One region of the Mesorhizobium sp. CNPSo 4661 genome, then DNA from elsewhere that is predicted to be linked to it. Evidence: predicted binding sites of a transcription regulator. Region 1 holds the regulator's gene; the other holds the start of a gene.
The links. The regulator HrcA, encoded in region 1, represses chaperone genes, less so after heat shock. The targets are predictions, from matches to a motif close to GTTAGCACTCNCNNNNNGNGAGTGCTAAC.
Positions count from the first base shown of each region.

Region 2: the regulator HrcA is predicted to act here: its motif matches at 1,866-1,894, upstream of groES (co-chaperone GroES).

Region 1 covers NZ_JBWGIO010000007.1:197,619-205,542, reverse strand. Annotated here, with positions in the region: gene AC0YKC_RS12705 (outer membrane protein) at 1-267, opposite strand, end outside; gene AC0YKC_RS12700 (low molecular weight protein tyrosine phosphatase family protein) at 472-825, opposite strand; gene hemW (radical SAM family heme chaperone HemW) at 830-2,002, opposite strand; gene rdgB (RdgB/HAM1 family non-canonical purine NTP pyrophosphatase) at 1,999-2,676, opposite strand; gene AC0YKC_RS12685 (VOC family protein) at 2,676-3,086, opposite strand; gene rph (ribonuclease PH) at 3,352-4,068, opposite strand; gene hrcA (heat-inducible transcriptional repressor HrcA) at 4,288-5,385, shown strand; gene AC0YKC_RS12670 (hypothetical protein) at 5,457-5,654, shown strand; gene AC0YKC_RS12665 (PQQ-dependent sugar dehydrogenase) at 5,772-7,112, shown strand; gene AC0YKC_RS12660 (LysE family translocator) at 7,602-7,924, shown strand, end outside.
Region 2 covers NZ_JBWGIO010000018.1:16,532-24,455, forward strand. Annotated here, with positions in the region: gene AC0YKC_RS25495 (Hsp20/alpha crystallin family protein) at 1-269, opposite strand, end outside; gene AC0YKC_RS25500 (Hsp20 family protein) at 354-830, opposite strand; gene AC0YKC_RS25505 (usg protein) at 1,072-1,350, opposite strand; gene AC0YKC_RS25510 (hypothetical protein) at 1,364-1,711, opposite strand; gene groES (co-chaperone GroES) at 2,043-2,357, shown strand; gene groL (chaperonin GroEL) at 2,420-4,048, shown strand; gene AC0YKC_RS25525 (hypothetical protein) at 4,116-4,328, shown strand; gene AC0YKC_RS25530 (helix-turn-helix domain-containing protein) at 4,401-4,802, shown strand; gene AC0YKC_RS25535 (DUF982 domain-containing protein) at 4,783-5,088, shown strand; gene AC0YKC_RS25540 (LysR substrate-binding domain-containing protein) at 5,451-6,404, opposite strand; gene AC0YKC_RS25545 (aromatic ring-hydroxylating dioxygenase subunit alpha) at 6,531-7,571, shown strand; gene AC0YKC_RS25550 (2Fe-2S iron-sulfur cluster-binding protein) at 7,568-7,924, shown strand, end outside.

The sequences.
Region 1 (7,924 bases):
AGCTTCTACGCCCAGCACGAATTGTTGGATTTGGTAGTTGTATCCGATTTGGCCGCCATAAACGACACCGCTGCCGTTCGTGTTGAACTCCGGGCCCCCAAAATCGGTCCACTTGCTGTCATTCCACGCTCCCCCGACATTGGCACCGACGTAAAAGCCGGTCCAGCTGTAGGATGCAGGCTCGGCCGTTTGGGCGGCAAGATCGGCAGCGAACGCCGGAGTTGCGAAAACAAGCGACGCCAGGATGGCAAAATTGGAAGCTCGCATGGAAGTTCCCTAAACGACAGGCGCTCTGATCCGGTAATCGGCAGTCTTGAGAATATCTCCGATGTGACCGCAAAGATGTTACTTTTCGGTCACAGGAGCGGACGAAAGAGTTAGCTCAATATCGGTGTCCCGTATCAAATGTTGAACCGACAACGCCACTTTCTAACGCTATCGACAACCATGCCCCGGATGCGATGGGAGAAGTCAGGATCGTGTTGATGATCTCGCGGACGCGGCATTCAGATATCTTGGGACCCTCACTTCAAGCAGCCGCACCAGTTCCGGGTCCATGAATTCGTAGTCGTCTGGAATATCCAGGCAGATCACCCTGGCGCCCTTCAGGCTCGCCCGGAAGTTCTTCTGCAGCTTGGCGCGATGCGCCTTTTCCATGACGAAGATGACGTCGGCCCAGGCGACAAGCTCATGCGTCAGCGGGTTGTCGGCATCATGATTGGTGCCGGCCGATTCGACCTCGATGTCGGGGCGCCTGGAAAACACCTGCTCGGCGGTGGGGCTGCGCAGGCGGTTTTGGCTGCAGACGAAGAGGATTTTCTTCAAGCAGCTACCTGGCCAAATCGGCAACCACCGCATCCAGCACGATCATGCCGGCGCTCGTGGCACGCAGCCTCGCATTGCCGACCGGCGCCACCAGACCTTCCTCCTGCAGCACCGAAAGCCTTGCGGTCGAAAGGCTGCGCCCGGCAAACGTCTCGTAGCGCTGCAGGTCGATGCCTTCGGCAAGCCTTAACCCCATCAGCAGGAACTCATCGGCTTCCTCGGCGCGGGTCAGGATTTCGCCGCCGGTGACGCCGTGCCCTTTGGCCTCGACCAGATTGGCCCAGGTCTCCGGCATCCTTTCCGCTATCGTCACCGTGCGGCGGCCGTTCTCGACGAAACGGCCATGCGCCCCCGGTCCGACGCCGACATACTCGCCATAGCGCCAATAGGTGAGATTGTGCCGGCTTTCCGCGCCCGGCCGGGCGTGGTTGGAAATCTCATAGGCCGGCAGGCCGTGCGCCGCCGTCACTTCCTGCGTCAGCGCATAGAGGTCGGCGGCGTGGTCGTTGTCGGGCAGCGTGAATTTGCGCGCCGCGTAAAGCGCATGGAAGGGCGTGCCCTCCTCGATGGTGAGCTGGTAGAGCGACAGGTGGTCGACGGTATAGCCGATCGCCTGCTCCAGCTCCGCCCCCCACGCCTCCGGCGTCTGGCCGGGTCGCGCATAGATCAGGTCGAAGGAAAGCCGCGGAAAAATCTCTCGGGCGAGGCCGATGGCATGCAGCGCCTCCTCGACATTGTGCAGCCGGCCGAGGAAGCGCAAATCCTTGTCGTTCAGCGCCTGCACGCCGAGCGAGACGCGGTTGACGCCGGCGGCACGATAGCCGCGAAAGCGCTCGGCCTCGACCGAGGACGGATTGGCCTCCAGCGTCACCTCGATGCCTGCCGGCACGGTCCAGTTCTTCGCCACAGCCTCCAGCACCGCGCCGACCGTTTCCGGCTTCATCAGCGACGGTGTGCCGCCGCCGAGGAAGATGCTGGTCACCTCGCGCGGGCCAGTGCGGTCGCGCATGGTCGCGAGCTCGGTTTCGAAGGCGCGGGCAAAACGCTCCTGGTCGACCGGCTGGTGGCGGACATGGCTGTTGAAGTCGCAATAAGGGCACTTGGCCGCGCAGAACGGCCAGTGGATATAGACGCCGAAGCCGGGGCTCCGGTCGAGCGGTATCGTCACTGCGCTCATGCGGGTCCTGATCGCGCCAAATCCAGGCGTGCCAGATCCAGGCGTGCCTGCGCGAATTTCTGGAAGGCGCGGGCGCGGTGCGAAAGCGCCGTCGCCTGGCCGGGCTTCCAGCCATGCTTTTCTTCCGCGCTCATCTCGCCAAAAGTCTTGTCGAAACCATTGGGCAGGAACACCGGATCGTAGCCGAAGCCGAGCGTGCCGCGCGGCGGCCACACCAGCCTGCCTTCGGCCTCGCCGCGATAATATTCGGCCTCGCCGTCGGGAAAGGCCAGGCAGATGACGGCGACGAAGCGGCCGGTGCGCTGGGAAGGGTCGGTCGCGCCGGCCTCCTCGAGCGCCGTTTCGGTCTTTTGCATGGCAATGCCGAAATCCCGGCTGCCATCTGGCTTCTCGGCCCAGTTGGCGGTGTAGACGCCGGGCGCGCCGTCCAGCGCGTCGACGCAAAGGCCTGAATCGTCCGACAGCGCCGGCAGGCCGGTCGCCTTGGCGGCCGCGTAGGCCTTGATGTAGGCGTTCTCCTCGAAGGTGGTGCCGGTCTCGTCGGGTTCGGCCAGGCCGTATTCCTTGGCCGACTTCGCCTCGAAGCCGAACGGCGCCATCAGGTCGGCGAATTCGCGCAGCTTGCCTTCATTGTGGCTGGCGATGACGATTTTCTGTCCGTTGAGGGAATGCATCAAAAACCCCAGATCCTTGGCTCGGCGAATTCGATCGAATTGCCCGATGGGTCCCGGATATAGATCGAATGCCCGCCCTGCGGCCACTCGAAATCGCTTTCGATGGCGATGCTCCTGGCCGTGAGATGCTTGCGCCATGCGGCGATCTCATCGGCGCTTGCGGCGAAGCAGAGATGTCCCTCGCCGGCCGTGCCATGCGGCGGCACTTTCAGGCGAGCGTCGGGCGCCGGCGGGATCCTCGTCGCCTCGGCGTTGAAGAGAAGCAGCACGCCATTGCCGCAGCGGAAGAAGACATGGCGGCCTTCGACCTTGCCGAGCGCCTCGAGGCCGATGATGTCGCGATAGAAGGCTTCCGCCGCGGTCAGATCGGTGACGTAGAGGGCGGATTCGAGGATTGCGGAGGGTATCACGAGGCCCCCCTCTCTGCCCTGCCGGGCATCTCCCCCTCAAGGGGGGAGATTAGCAGCTTCGATGCCGCCGCGCGTTCTGCAACGCTGGAGATTGGCGAAAGTCGGTGTGACATCCAATCTCCCCCCTCGAGGGGGGTGAGGAGCGGTCCGCGCAGCGGACGCAAAGCCAATTGCTTGGCTTTGCGAACGACGAACGCCCGGAGCGACAGCGAAGGGCCGGCGCCGGCAGGCCAGAGAGGGGGGCCCAGGCTCGGCATCCGAAAACCTACGCCACCGCCATCTGCTGCAGGCTAACCAGCCGCGAAATGCCCTTCTTCGCCAAGCCCATCAGCGCCGCGAACTGCTCCTCGGAGAAGGGCTCGCCCTCGGCGGTGCCCTGGATCTCGACGATGCCGCCCTTGCCGGTCATGACGAAATTGGCGTCGGTGCCGGCCGAGGAATCCTCAATGTAATCGAGATCGATGACCGGCTGGCCGTCATGGATGCCGCAGGAAATCGCCGCGACATGGTCCTTCAGCACCTTGGCGACGCTCACCATCTGGCGCGCTTCCATCCAGCGCAGGCAATCGTAGAGCGCCACCCAGCCGCCGGTGATCGAGGCCGTGCGGGTGCCGCCATCGGCCTGGATGACGTCGCAGTCGACGGTGATCTGCTGCTCGCCCAGCGCCTGCAGGTCGACCACGGCGCGCAGCGAGCGGCCGATCAGCCGCTGGATCTCCAGCGTGCGGCCGCCCTGCTTGCCGGCGGAGGCCTCGCGCCGCATGCGCTCACCGGTCGAGCGCGGCAGCATGCCGTATTCGGCCGTCACCCATCCCTTGCCGGAATTGCGCATCCAGGCCGGCACCTTTTCCTCCAGGCTCGCCGTGCACAGCACATGCGTGTCGCCGAACTTCACCAGGCACGAGCCTTCGGCGTGCTTGGAGACGCCGCGCTCGAAAGAGATGGCGCGCATTTCGTCGGCTTGGCGTTTGGAAGGACGCATCGAGGCCTCTTGTCTTTCTTCTTATTTCGGAATCGTGGCCGGCTTGTAGACGCATGCGGCGCAAGTCGCAAAGGAAAATGGGGTCGCAAAGGAAAACGGGCCGGTTGACCCCAAACGCAGCACCGTGGCCGCAAACGCGGCACTGTGACCGCAACGCGGCACTGGGTTGCGCCGGTGTGGCTTAAGTCTATATCTTTCAACAGGAGGTTTCTCGCCGGTATGAACAAACCAGTCGATCCGACGTCCCAGAGTCCCGGGTTTCAGTCGCCGGTCCTTCAGTCACTCGACATGCGCTCGCGCGATATTTTCCGGCGGATTGTCGATTCCTATCTGCGCGACGGCGAGCCGGTCGGCTCGCGCAGCCTGTCGCGCATCCTGCCCTCCTCGCTGTCGCCCGCCACCATCCGCAACGTGATGAGCGACCTCGAGCATCTCGGCCTGATCTACGCGCCCCATGTTTCCGCCGGGCGGCTGCCGACTCAGACCGGCCTGCGCTTCTTCGTCGACGCCTTCATGGAGCTCGGCGACCTTTCCGACGAGGAGCGCCGCGTCATCGAGGCGCAGGTGCGCGCCTCCGGCTCGGGCGCGACGCTGGAGCATATGCTGACCGAGGCCAGCCAGATGCTGTCCGGCATGTCGCGCGGCGCCGGCCTCGTGCTCGCCTCCAAGAACGAGGTGGCGCTGAAGCACATCGAATTCATCCAGCTCGAGCCCACCAAGGCGCTCGCCGTGCTGGTGTCGCAGAACGGCGATGTCGAGAACCGCGTCGTCGACCTGCCGGCCGGCACCACCGTGTCGCAGCTGCACGAGGCCTCGAATTTCCTCAACGCCCACATCCGCGGCCGAACACTGGCCGAGGCACGGGCGGAAATCGCCCGCATCAAGGACGAGACCAGGGCGGCCCTCGACACGCTGTCGCAGGATCTGGTCGAGAAGGGCCTCGCGGTCTGGGCCGGCGCCGAAAGCGGCCTGCCGGCGCGGCTCATCGTGCGCGGCCGCGCCAACCTCCTGGAAAACGTCACCGCCCAGGCGGACATCGAATTGCTTCGCCACCTGTTCGAGGACCTGGAAACCCAGGACGGACTGCTGCAGCTGCTCGACCTCGCCGAGGAAGGGCCGGGCGTGCGCATCTTCATCGGCTCGGAGAACAAGCTGTTTTCGCTGTCCGGCTCGTCGCTGGTCGTCGCCCCCTATCGCGACAAGGACGCCCGCGTCGTCGGCGCGCTTGGCGTCATCGGCCCGACCAGGCTGAACTACGCCCGCATCGTGCCGATGGTCGACTATACGGCACAGCTGATTTCGCGCATGCTGCGCTAGGTGTATCGATATCCAGGTGAGGCCGGCCTGACCTGAATCTCGACGCGGCTGAGGGCGCAAAGGAGAAAAACATGGCGCTGGAATCGCTCAAGGCCCAGATCGACCTTCTGCTTCAGGAAATGATCAATCAGCCCGAGGACGAGCACGAGATCCAGGAACAGTTGCGCGAGAAATTGCGGGAGCTGCGCGCCATGGGCCTGCCCTTGCCGGCCGACCTCGTCGAGCTGGAAAAGCGGCTCGACGACGACCTGGATGCCGAGGAGGCCTGAGCCCGGCGCCTCGTCAAATCCGCGTGCGCGAGCTTCTCTTCTAGATCGGGCGCCCAATATGTCCTGGGTCCGGGCGCCTGATCGATTGAGGCGTGTTGGCGGACGACGGAGAACAGCATGATGCGGATCGCCGGCCTTGCGGGCCTCGCGCTGGTCCTTGCCACCGGCGCCTTCGCGCAGCAGGCCGATCAACCCTTGCTCAGCGGTGAAAAGGCCTTCGGCGACTGGAAGGCCGACCGTCCGGGCGTGCGCCGGCTGCTGAAGCCTCAGGACCTGCAGAAACCCTATGTGACGGAGTCCGCCTCGAACGGCGGCGGCGTCATCGATCGCCCCGAAGGCGCCAAGCCGAGACTTCCGCCGGGCTTCTCGGCCGAGCTGGTCGCTTCCGGCATCGACAGTCCGCGCGTCGTGCGCGTGGCGCCGAACGGCGACCTCTTCGTGGCCGACAGCCGGGCGAACCAGGTCCGTGTCTACCGTCTGGCCGAGGGCAGCGCCAAGCCTGCCGAGGCGTCGATCTTCGCCAAGGGCCTGACCCGGCCCTACGGCATCGCCTTCTACCCGCAGGGCGACAAGCCGCAGTGGGTCTATGTCGCCAACAGCGACAGCGTCGTGCGCTTCCCCTACCGCGACGGCGACCTCGAGGCTTCGGGGAAGCCGGAGACCATCGTCGCCAAGATCCCGGCCAATCATCACTGGACGCGCGACATCGCCTTTTCGCCAGACGGCAAGACGCTCTATCTGTCGGTCGGCTCCGGCTCCAACATCGCCGAGGATATGGGCGCGAAGCCGAAGGGCGGTGTCGAGGCGTGGGCGAAATCGCAGCCGCTGGGCGCGGCCTGGGGCTCGGAGGAAGGCCGCGCCGACGTGCTGGCCTTCGACCCCGACGGCAAGAACCGCAGGACCGTCGCCACCGGCCTGCGCAACTGTTCCGGCATGACCGTGCAGCCGGCGACGGGCGCGCTTTGGTGCGTCGTCAACGAGCGTGACGAGCTTGGCGACAATACCCCCTTCGAATACGCCACCGCCGTGAAGGACGGCGCCTTCTATGGCTGGCCCTGGTATTATATCGGCGACAACGAGGACCCGCGCCACAAGGGCGCGCGCCCCGACCTCGCCGGCAAGGTCACGGTGCCCGACGTGCTGATGCAGGCCCATTCGGCGCCGCTCAACATCGCTTTCTACGAGGGTGACAATTTCCCTGCCGACTACAAGGGGGACGCCTTCGTCGCCTTGCACGGCTCCTGGAACCGCAATGTCCGCACCGGCTACAAACTGGTGCGGCTGAGATTCAAGGACGGCAGGCCGACCGGCGAATACGAGGATTTCGCCACCGGCTTCGTCATTTCCGACGACGCGGTCTGGGGCCGGCCGGTGGGCATCGCAGTGGCCAAGGACGGCGCCCTGATCCTCACCGAGGACGGCAACGGCACGATTTGGCGCATTAGCTATGGTGGGTAGCTGTTTGGGATGACTGCCGTTGTCGAGCGGCAAGGCATTCACCGCTCATTTCCATGAAATCAGCGCAAACGCTGGCGATTTGCCGAAGCCTCCCCAACCTCGTCATTCTAGGGCGGAGCAAGGAGCGAAGCGACGCGCGCAGACCCTAGAATCCATGCCGTTACCTTGGCCGAAGGATGCAAACGGCGTAGAAATCTGCACCATTGCGGCGCGTCGAAGTCACGGCATGGATCCTCGGGTCTGCGCGCGTCGCTTCGCTCCTTGCTCCGCCCGTGGATGACGACTGGGTGGGCGTCTCGGCCAATCTCCAAGCTATGCCACCACCCCACCAACGCAGACATAGCCGACCGGTCAAAATTCTTCTCGCTGCGGAAACCAACTCCTTACATCGCTGGCGCAACGAATCCCGCCGTGAGGGAATTACCGTCGAACCGACATCATGATAAAAGCCCGGCTCTAAATCGGTTCCTACGGCCAGTTTCCAAAACCATGACACTCACCGGATTCCTCGCTTACAGCGCCGCGCTCGGCGTCGCCGCCGCCATTCCGGGGCCGGGCGTCACGGCGCTGGTCGCCCGCGCTCTCGGCTCCGGCTTCCGCTCGTCGCTGGCCATGTCGTTCGGCCTGATGCTCGGCGACCTCACCTATCTCACCGCCGTCGTGCTCGGGCTCGCCTTCGTCGCGCAGACCTTCGGCATGGTCTTCCTCGCCATAAAATGGGCCGGCGTCGCCTATCTCGCCTTTCTCGCCTGGCGCTTCTGGACCAGCGGCATCACGCCTGAGACCGTCGAGGCGCGGAAGGCCAAGGGCGG
Region 2 (7,924 bases), on a different contig from region 1:
ATGTCTTTCTGTTCGAGGCCCGGCACCTCGGCGGTCACCTTGATCTCCTTCTCTCCGTTGGAGATCTCGACGCTCGGCCAACCGGCGCCGAGGGCGGAGACGCCGCCGAAAGACGGCAAACGGCTGTCGAAGCCGCGGAAAACATCGTCGAACAGGCGGTTTACCTCACGATGCAGCGACAGGAACGGATCGCGTTCGCCGTCGTGGAACACGCTTGGAAGCTGGTTGCCGTTGCTCCGGCCCCAGGGGATCAGATCACGGACACTCATAATTTCCTCCTCTCTGTTGAAAAGGCTTCCTATTGCGCCGGGCAATGTGCCCGGCGCTTGCGCGAGTGCGCCGACAAGAGACACTCAGGCAGCCTGCTTGTCGGCTTCGATCTTCTTCGTCGCGCCTTTGGGCATCGCCTTGTCAGCTGCGATCTCGATCCGGCGCGGTTTCATCTCTTCCGGAATCTCACGCTTCAGATCGATCGTCAGCAGGCCATTGACCAGGCTGGCGTCGACGACCTTCACATGATCGGCAAGCTCGAAGCGGCGCTGGAATGCGCGACCGGCAATTCCGCGATGCAGGTATTCACTCTTATCCTCGCCGGCTTTCTGCCCTGAGACCATGAGCATGTTCTGCTCCTGGGTAAGGTCCAGTTCGTCCTGCGCGAAGCCGGCCACCGCCATGGTGATGCGGTAGGCGTCTTCGGCGGTCTTGGCGATGTCGTAGGGTGGCCAATTGTCGACGGTTTCGATGCGGCTCGCCGTTTCGAGCGCGTTCAACATTCGATCGAAACCGATGCTCGACCGGAACAGCGGAGTGAAGTCAAAATTGGTTCTCATAGCTACATCCTCCATTGAGCAACATAGATACGAGGCGCGCCAAGGAAGCGGCGCCCCTTGACCTTGCCGGTCTCTCAAGCACCGGCAAAATCGATCTGGGAATTCAACACCGGAACGTCAAGACCCGGCCGCGAACCCGCCTTCAAGGTCGTGAAAAAGTCACCCTTTTCGTCTGCATCCAGGCGAGCAAATGATGAAGTGAAGGCGGCCGCACGACACGACCGCCTTGCGGCGCTGATCTTCACTGGAGCGCGATGACCCCGTCGACAGCCCGCCATTCTGAGGGCCTAATGAGCCGATGGTGGGCGACCCGGACGGAATGCAAGGCGCCCGCCAGATCGCGTTCCCAAAAGCCTAGAAAGCCCCTCAGCGCGGGGAAATCCGGGGCGAGATCATAATCCTGCCACACGTAAAGCTGGAGCAGGCCGGGATGGTCGGGCAGATGATAATGGATCTCGGCAGTGGTCAAGCCGTAGCCGTTCATCTGCAAGCGGAATTCCCTGCTGACCGCGTTCGCCATCGCCTTCTGCGCCTCACGCGCTCAGCCGATCGATCAACTGCGGATGGTCGTCATCGGCAGCGCCGCTGGGCGGCGGGGCGAGCGCATCAAGCCGGCGCAACGCATCCATGATGTCGTCGAAGGAGACCGGCCGCCCGGTGCCTGGCGGCTGGCGCAGTGCCGGCATCGATTCCACGGCGCAGGCGTCGGACGCCCAGGACGAAAGGATCGCCCGCTTTTCCCATATGTCGAGCGAGCCGTCCTCCAGCACATCCCGCGGGTGCTGAAAATGGCTGGCCGGCGACAGCAGCCGATCGAGGGAAAGGTCTGATATTTCGGGAGCAAGGGAAGGGATGATCGGCGAAAGCGTCTGTCGGTTCATTTCTGTCCTCCGTCTCCAAAACTCCTTGTTTCGGGGTGCAACTTCTCAGCGGCCCCGGCGGTGCCGGGGCGCCGATAATTTTGTTCAGCTCAATCGCGAATTCAAGTCTCTCATTTCGTCGACGTGACCCGAATTTACCGCATGTTTTCAGAGCAGTAGCACTCAACATTCGAGAGTGCCAAAAAATTTTCGGCCCCCTCTTGAAAGTGAACGAAGGCAAAATTAGCTCGACATGCGCGCGACGCCGAAAGGGTCGCGTGAGCCCCGCTCCGGTCCTACCGGCCCGGAGCGGAGGAACCTCAAAAATCTGTTTGTCCTGAAGGAGAACGATATGACGTTCCGTCCATTGCATGACCGTATCCTGGTCCGCCGCATCGAAGCTGAAGAGAAGACCGCCGGCGGCATCATCATCCCCGACACTGCCAAGGAAAAGCCGCAGGAAGGCGAGGTTATCGCCGTGGGCCCGGGCGCCCGCGACGAGAGCGGCAAGCTCGCGCCCCTAGACGTGAAGATCGGCGACCGCATTCTGTTCGGCAAATGGTCCGGCACCGAGATCAAGCTCAACGGCGAGGACCTGCTCATCATGAAGGAAAGCGACGTGATGGGCGTGATCGAGCAGGTCGCGACGCTGAAGAAAGCCGCCTGACCGGGGGCTTCGATCGAACCGCAACCCAGTCAAAGACAACTGCCTAGAAAAGGAGTGATCCAATGGCTGCCAAGGAAGTCAAATTCCATTCCGACGCCCGCGAGCGCATGCTGCGCGGCGTCAACATCCTCGCCGACGCGGTGAAGGTCACGCTTGGTCCGAAGGGCCGCAACGTCGTCATCGACAAGTCGTTCGGCGCTCCGCGCATCACCAAGGACGGCGTCACCGTCGCCAAGGAGATCGAGCTCGAGGACAAGTTCGAGAACATGGGCGCGCAGATGGTCCGCGAAGTTGCTTCGAAGACCAATGATCTCGCCGGCGATGGCACGACCACCGCTACCGTTCTCGCCCAGGCGATCGTTCGCGAGGGTGCCAAGGCGGTGGCTTCCGGCATGAACCCGATGGACCTCAAGCGCGGCATCGACAAGGCGGTGGACGCGGTCGTCACCGAACTCAAGACGAATGCCCGCAAGATCACCAGAAACGACGAGATCGCTCAGGTCGGCACCATCTCGGCCAATGGCGATGCCGAAATCGGCCGCTTCCTGGCCGAGGCTATGGAAAAGGTCGGCAACGAAGGCGTCATCACCGTCGAGGAGGCCAAGACGGCCGAGACCGAGCTGGAAGTCGTCGAAGGCATGCAGTTCGATCGCGGCTATCTCTCACCCTACTTCGTCACCAACCAGGACAAGATGCGCGTGGAGCTCGACGAGCCCTATGTGCTGATCCATGAAAAGAAACTTGGCAACCTGCAGGCGCTGCTTCCCGTGCTCGAGGCCGTGGTGCAGGCCGGCAAGCCGCTGCTGATCATCGCCGAGGACGTCGAGGGCGAAGCCCTGGCTACGCTCGTCGTCAACAAGCTGCGCGGCGGGCTGAAGGTTGCCGCCGTCAAGGCTCCGGGCTTCGGCGACCGTCGCAAGGCCATGCTGGAGGATATCGCCATCCTAACCGGCGGCACCGCCATCAGCGAGGATCTCGGCATCAAGCTGGAGAACGTAACGTTGGCGATGCTCGGCCGCGCCAAGAAAGTGGCCATCGAGAAGGAGAACACCACCATCGTGGACGGCGCCGGCAAGAAAGAGGAAATCCAGGGCCGCGTCACGCAGATCAAGGCGCAAATCGAGGAGACCACCTCCGATTACGATCGCGAGAAGCTGCAGGAGCGGCTGGCCAAGCTCGCCGGCGGCGTCGCGGTGATCCGTGTCGGCGGCGCGACGGAAGTCGAGGTCAAGGAGAAGAAGGACCGCGTCGACGACGCCCTGCACGCCACGCGCGCCGCGGTCGAGGAAGGTATCCTGCCTGGCGGCGGCGTTGCCCTGCTCAGGGCGGCCAAGGCGCTCGACGCCGTTGCGGTCGACAATCCCGACCAGAGATACGGCGTCGACATCGTGCGGCGGGCGATCGAGGCTCCGGCGCGCCAGATCGCTGAAAATGCCGGATCGGAAGGCTCGATCGTCGTCGGCAAGCTGCGCGAGAAGACCGACTTCGCCTTTGGCTGGAACGCCCAGACCGGCGAATATGGCGACCTCTACACGCAGGGTGTGATCGATCCAGCCAAGGTAGTGCGCACCGCGCTTCAGGATGCCGCTTCGGTAGCAGGACTGCTCGTCACCACGGAGGCCATGGTGGCCGAAAAGCCGAAGAAGGAAGCCGCCCCCGCCATGCCCGCCGGCGCCGGCATGGACTTCTAAAACGCAGACGTCGCCCGCTCCCGGTCCGGGGAGCGGGCGCTTGCGACGGACAAGATGGGAGAAATCTATGGACACGATAAGCAGGTCGGTTCCGGGACCGACGCATCCGGCAAGCGAATTCCTCGCCTACGAAGCCGAATGCCGCAACGCGCTGAAGCCGCTACTGGCAGGCTTGCTAGACACCGCCGAATCCGTCGGATGGAACCGGCGTACTGTCGCCTCGACGTTGATGTTTTTGGCAGCGCAGCATGTGTCAGCGGAAACGTCTGGACGAAGTTGACCGGGACGGGCCAGCCTCGGCTTCTATCGCCTCGGGACGACGTTTCATGATCGCGGATGGAGGAGGATAGCCATGATTGCGGGACGATTGCGCGAATGCCTGAAAAGACTGAGGTGGGGCGCCGCCGACTTGGCAGAGGAACTTGACTATCCGCCGAGCGAGGTGGCTCGCTGGCTGGACGGTAGCGCCCAGGTGCCGCTTGCCGTCGCCGCGTGGCTCGAGGCATTGGTGAAGGCTCACAAGGCGCTGCCGCCGCCAGGACTGGCCCAGTCGGGATCCGTGTTGCTGGCTTGGCCAATGGAGCGGTTGGCTGTCCTGAGTTCTGAGACCGACACAACAAAGCATGAAGCGTCGAAAGGGATTGTCCTTCGACCTTCCTATCCGCGTCGCCACGCCGTCGCCGGTAACCGTCGCGCCGGCGGGATGGCGGCACAGTCGAAAGGAGCTTCAGACAATGAAACACGACCACTTTAAGGAAGCGGTTACCATCCTCGTCGGCATGGGCCTGCCGGTGAGACTTGAGACGGTGATGCAAGCCTATGCCGTGCTCCAGGACTGGCCTGCCGCGACCAGGAGCAATGCCCATGCCATTGCTCTCAATGCCTGCAAGGCTGGCCTTGCCGGCGATATCGAGCCCGAAACAGTCAGAGCAACCCTCGTTGCCTTCGCCCGTCGTCACGACATCCTGGTGCCGGATATCGTTTCGCTGGCGCCGGCGGCACTGGCGGGCAAACCTGCCACCACAAGCAGCAACAGCTGAAAGACTGGAAACGCAGCACCCAAGGCAACCCATATGCTCCGTGTGATCTCATATGGCCTTGCGAACCGTAGCCGAACGGAGGGACCACGCCGCATGCTTTGGCAGCGTCGCGCCACCACGTCCTTCCATTCAAGTCTTAGCTGACGTTCGCCGTCGCCAGAGCCGGTCTCGTGTCGACGATGCAGCGATAACCGCTTCCGCCGTCTGGCAATTCAGGCTGTCAGCCATCGGCCGCTGCTGTGGCCGATTCAGGCGAAAACCGCACTCCAAGAAAATGTCTGGAACGGGCCGGAAGCGAACTGGCAGCATAGCGTGCGAAACCGGCCCGAAGGTGCTCTTCTATCCTAGTGGTCCGCGGCGCCTTACCCAAGCGAGGCGCCTACGCCCTCTGAACGCGGCAAATCCGAATACTCCGCCTCCTGGCGGTTTGCGATCGAGACGATCCAGGCGCGAAGCTCCGCGCCATGAGGCTTTTGCAGCGCCGATCGATCCCAGGCAAGGAAATAGGGATCGGGCAGTCGAAGGGGGACGTCGAATGGCACAACCAGCCGACCGGAGGTAATGTCGTCCTTCGCCATCGACAATTGCGCCAGGACGAAGCCGCGACCGTTGATGGCTGCGTCGATGGCCGCGCTAGACAGCGAGAATGCAACCTCGCCCGATGTCTTGCGGTATTTCGCGCCGATGCTTGCCGCCCACTCGCTCCAGGTCGGCGGCGAGCGATGCTCGCGTGCCCATTCGATCGCCAGCAATGGCCGTTCGAGGATGTCGACCGGCTTGCGCAAAGGTAGCCGCTCCAGCAGCGCCGGCGAGCAGGCCGGCACGACCCAGTCGGTGAATAGTTCGACATAGTGGTCGTAGCCACGATTCTTCGCGCCATAGGAAATGCGAAAGTCGAGCTGCTCGTCGCCGAAGCGCGCCTCGGCCTCGGCGCCGATCAGGCGCACTGTGGCGCCCAAATGATGCGCCTGCCAGTCGAAAAGCTGAGGCGCCAGCCACTTGCTGGCGAGCGAAGGCAGGCACGAGACAGTCAGCGCGCTCTCGGTGCGCGCCCGTTCGAGCAGTTCTCCGGCGCCCCGGATGCGATCGAAGCCCTCTGACACCGCCGAGTGGTAGAGCCGTCCCCAAGAGGTCAGCGTGAGTATCCTGCCGCGGCGCTCCAGAAGTTGCACACCGAGAAATTCTTCCGTCTTGCGGATCTGCTGGCTGACAGCGCCGGGCGAAACGCCGAGCTCGTAGGCAGCGCCCGTCACACTGCCCAGACGTCCGAAGGCTTCGAAGGCCTGTATCGCGCGCAAGGGTGGCGAGGTTCTCACGATATATGTTTCCGAGGCTTTGTTTTAGTTTTTCTAAAATAGAAGCCAGCTGCAAGCGCTTTTTGCACCCCCGCCGCGACACTAGAACTTTTCCCGAAGGATCGATATCTCGGAGAGGAAGCGGCCATGTTTCTCAGGAATTGCTGGTATGTCGCCGCTTGGGATCACGAGGTTGGCTCCAATGAGCTGAAGCCGGTGAAGGTCCTCGGCGAGGACATCGTCCTGTACCGCAAGACCGACGGCGCCGTCGCCGCCCTCGAAGATGCCTGCCCGCACCGCAAGCTGCCGCTGTCGATGGGCCGTATCAAGGGCGACGATGTCGAATGCGGCTATCACGGCCTCACTTTCGATTGCACCGGCACCTGCACCCGCGTTCCAGGCGCGGAGAAGATTCCGCATGTGGCACAGGTGCGCAGCTATCCGATCGCCGAGCGCTACGGCCTGCTCTGGATCTGGATGGGCGAGGCTGGCAAGGCCGATCCGGCCAAGATCTTCCAGGTCGAGCATTGGGGCGACCCAGCATGGGGCGTCAATCGCGGCGAGTCGATGATGCTCGAATGCAACTATCTCTACATGACCGACAACCTGCTCGACCCCTCGCATGTCGCCTGGGTCCACCAGAGCTCGTTCGGTAACGCCGCCGCCGAGGAGGCCCCACTCGAAACGACCGTCGGCGAGGACGGCGTCACCGTCTGGCGCTGGATGGTGGATGTCGAGCCCGCGCCATTCTACGCACCCTATCTCAAGTTCCGTGGCAAGTGCGACCGCAAGCAGCATTACGAGGTACGCTATCCAAGCCACGCCATCATCAAGGCGATCTTCGTGCCAGCCAACACAGGTGGGGAGGACAAGCCCCTTCATGAAGATGTCTTCCTCATGGACAGCTACAACTTCATGACTCCTGTCGATGGGAACCACACCAGGTACTATTGGTTTCAGATGCGCAATTTCGCGCCCGACGACGAGGAGATCTCGCGCCAGTTCGCCAAGTCCGTGCGTGGAGCCTTCGACGAGGATCGCGTGGTGCTCAACGCCGTGCACAAGGGCATGGCCGACATGCGCACCCCGAATCTCGACCTGAAGATCGACGTCGGTCCGCTGCGCTTCCGCCGCAACCTGGCGAGGCTGATCGCGGCTGTGGAACAGCAGCTGGCGGCCGCCGAATGAACGCCTACGCCGCGCCCGTCAGCGCAGGCCGGAGCGGGTTTCGCGAACTTAAGGTGGTGGCCAAGGTGCGTGAAAGCGCAACCATAAGCTCCTTCCACCTGGAGCCGCTGGAACCAGCAGGTTGGCGGCCTTTCGAGCCTGGCCAGTTCCTCGTCTTCCGCATACCGGTCCAAGACGGCAACGCGTTCGTGCTCAGGAATTACAGCGTGTCGTGCTCGCCGCGGCGGCAGGGCAGCTACCGCATTACCGTCAAGCGCGAGGCTGCACCGAGCGCCGATGTGCCCGAGGGCGTCAGTTCCTGCTATTTGCATGATCATGTCGAGGTCGGTGACGTCCTGCTGGCCGAGGGGCCG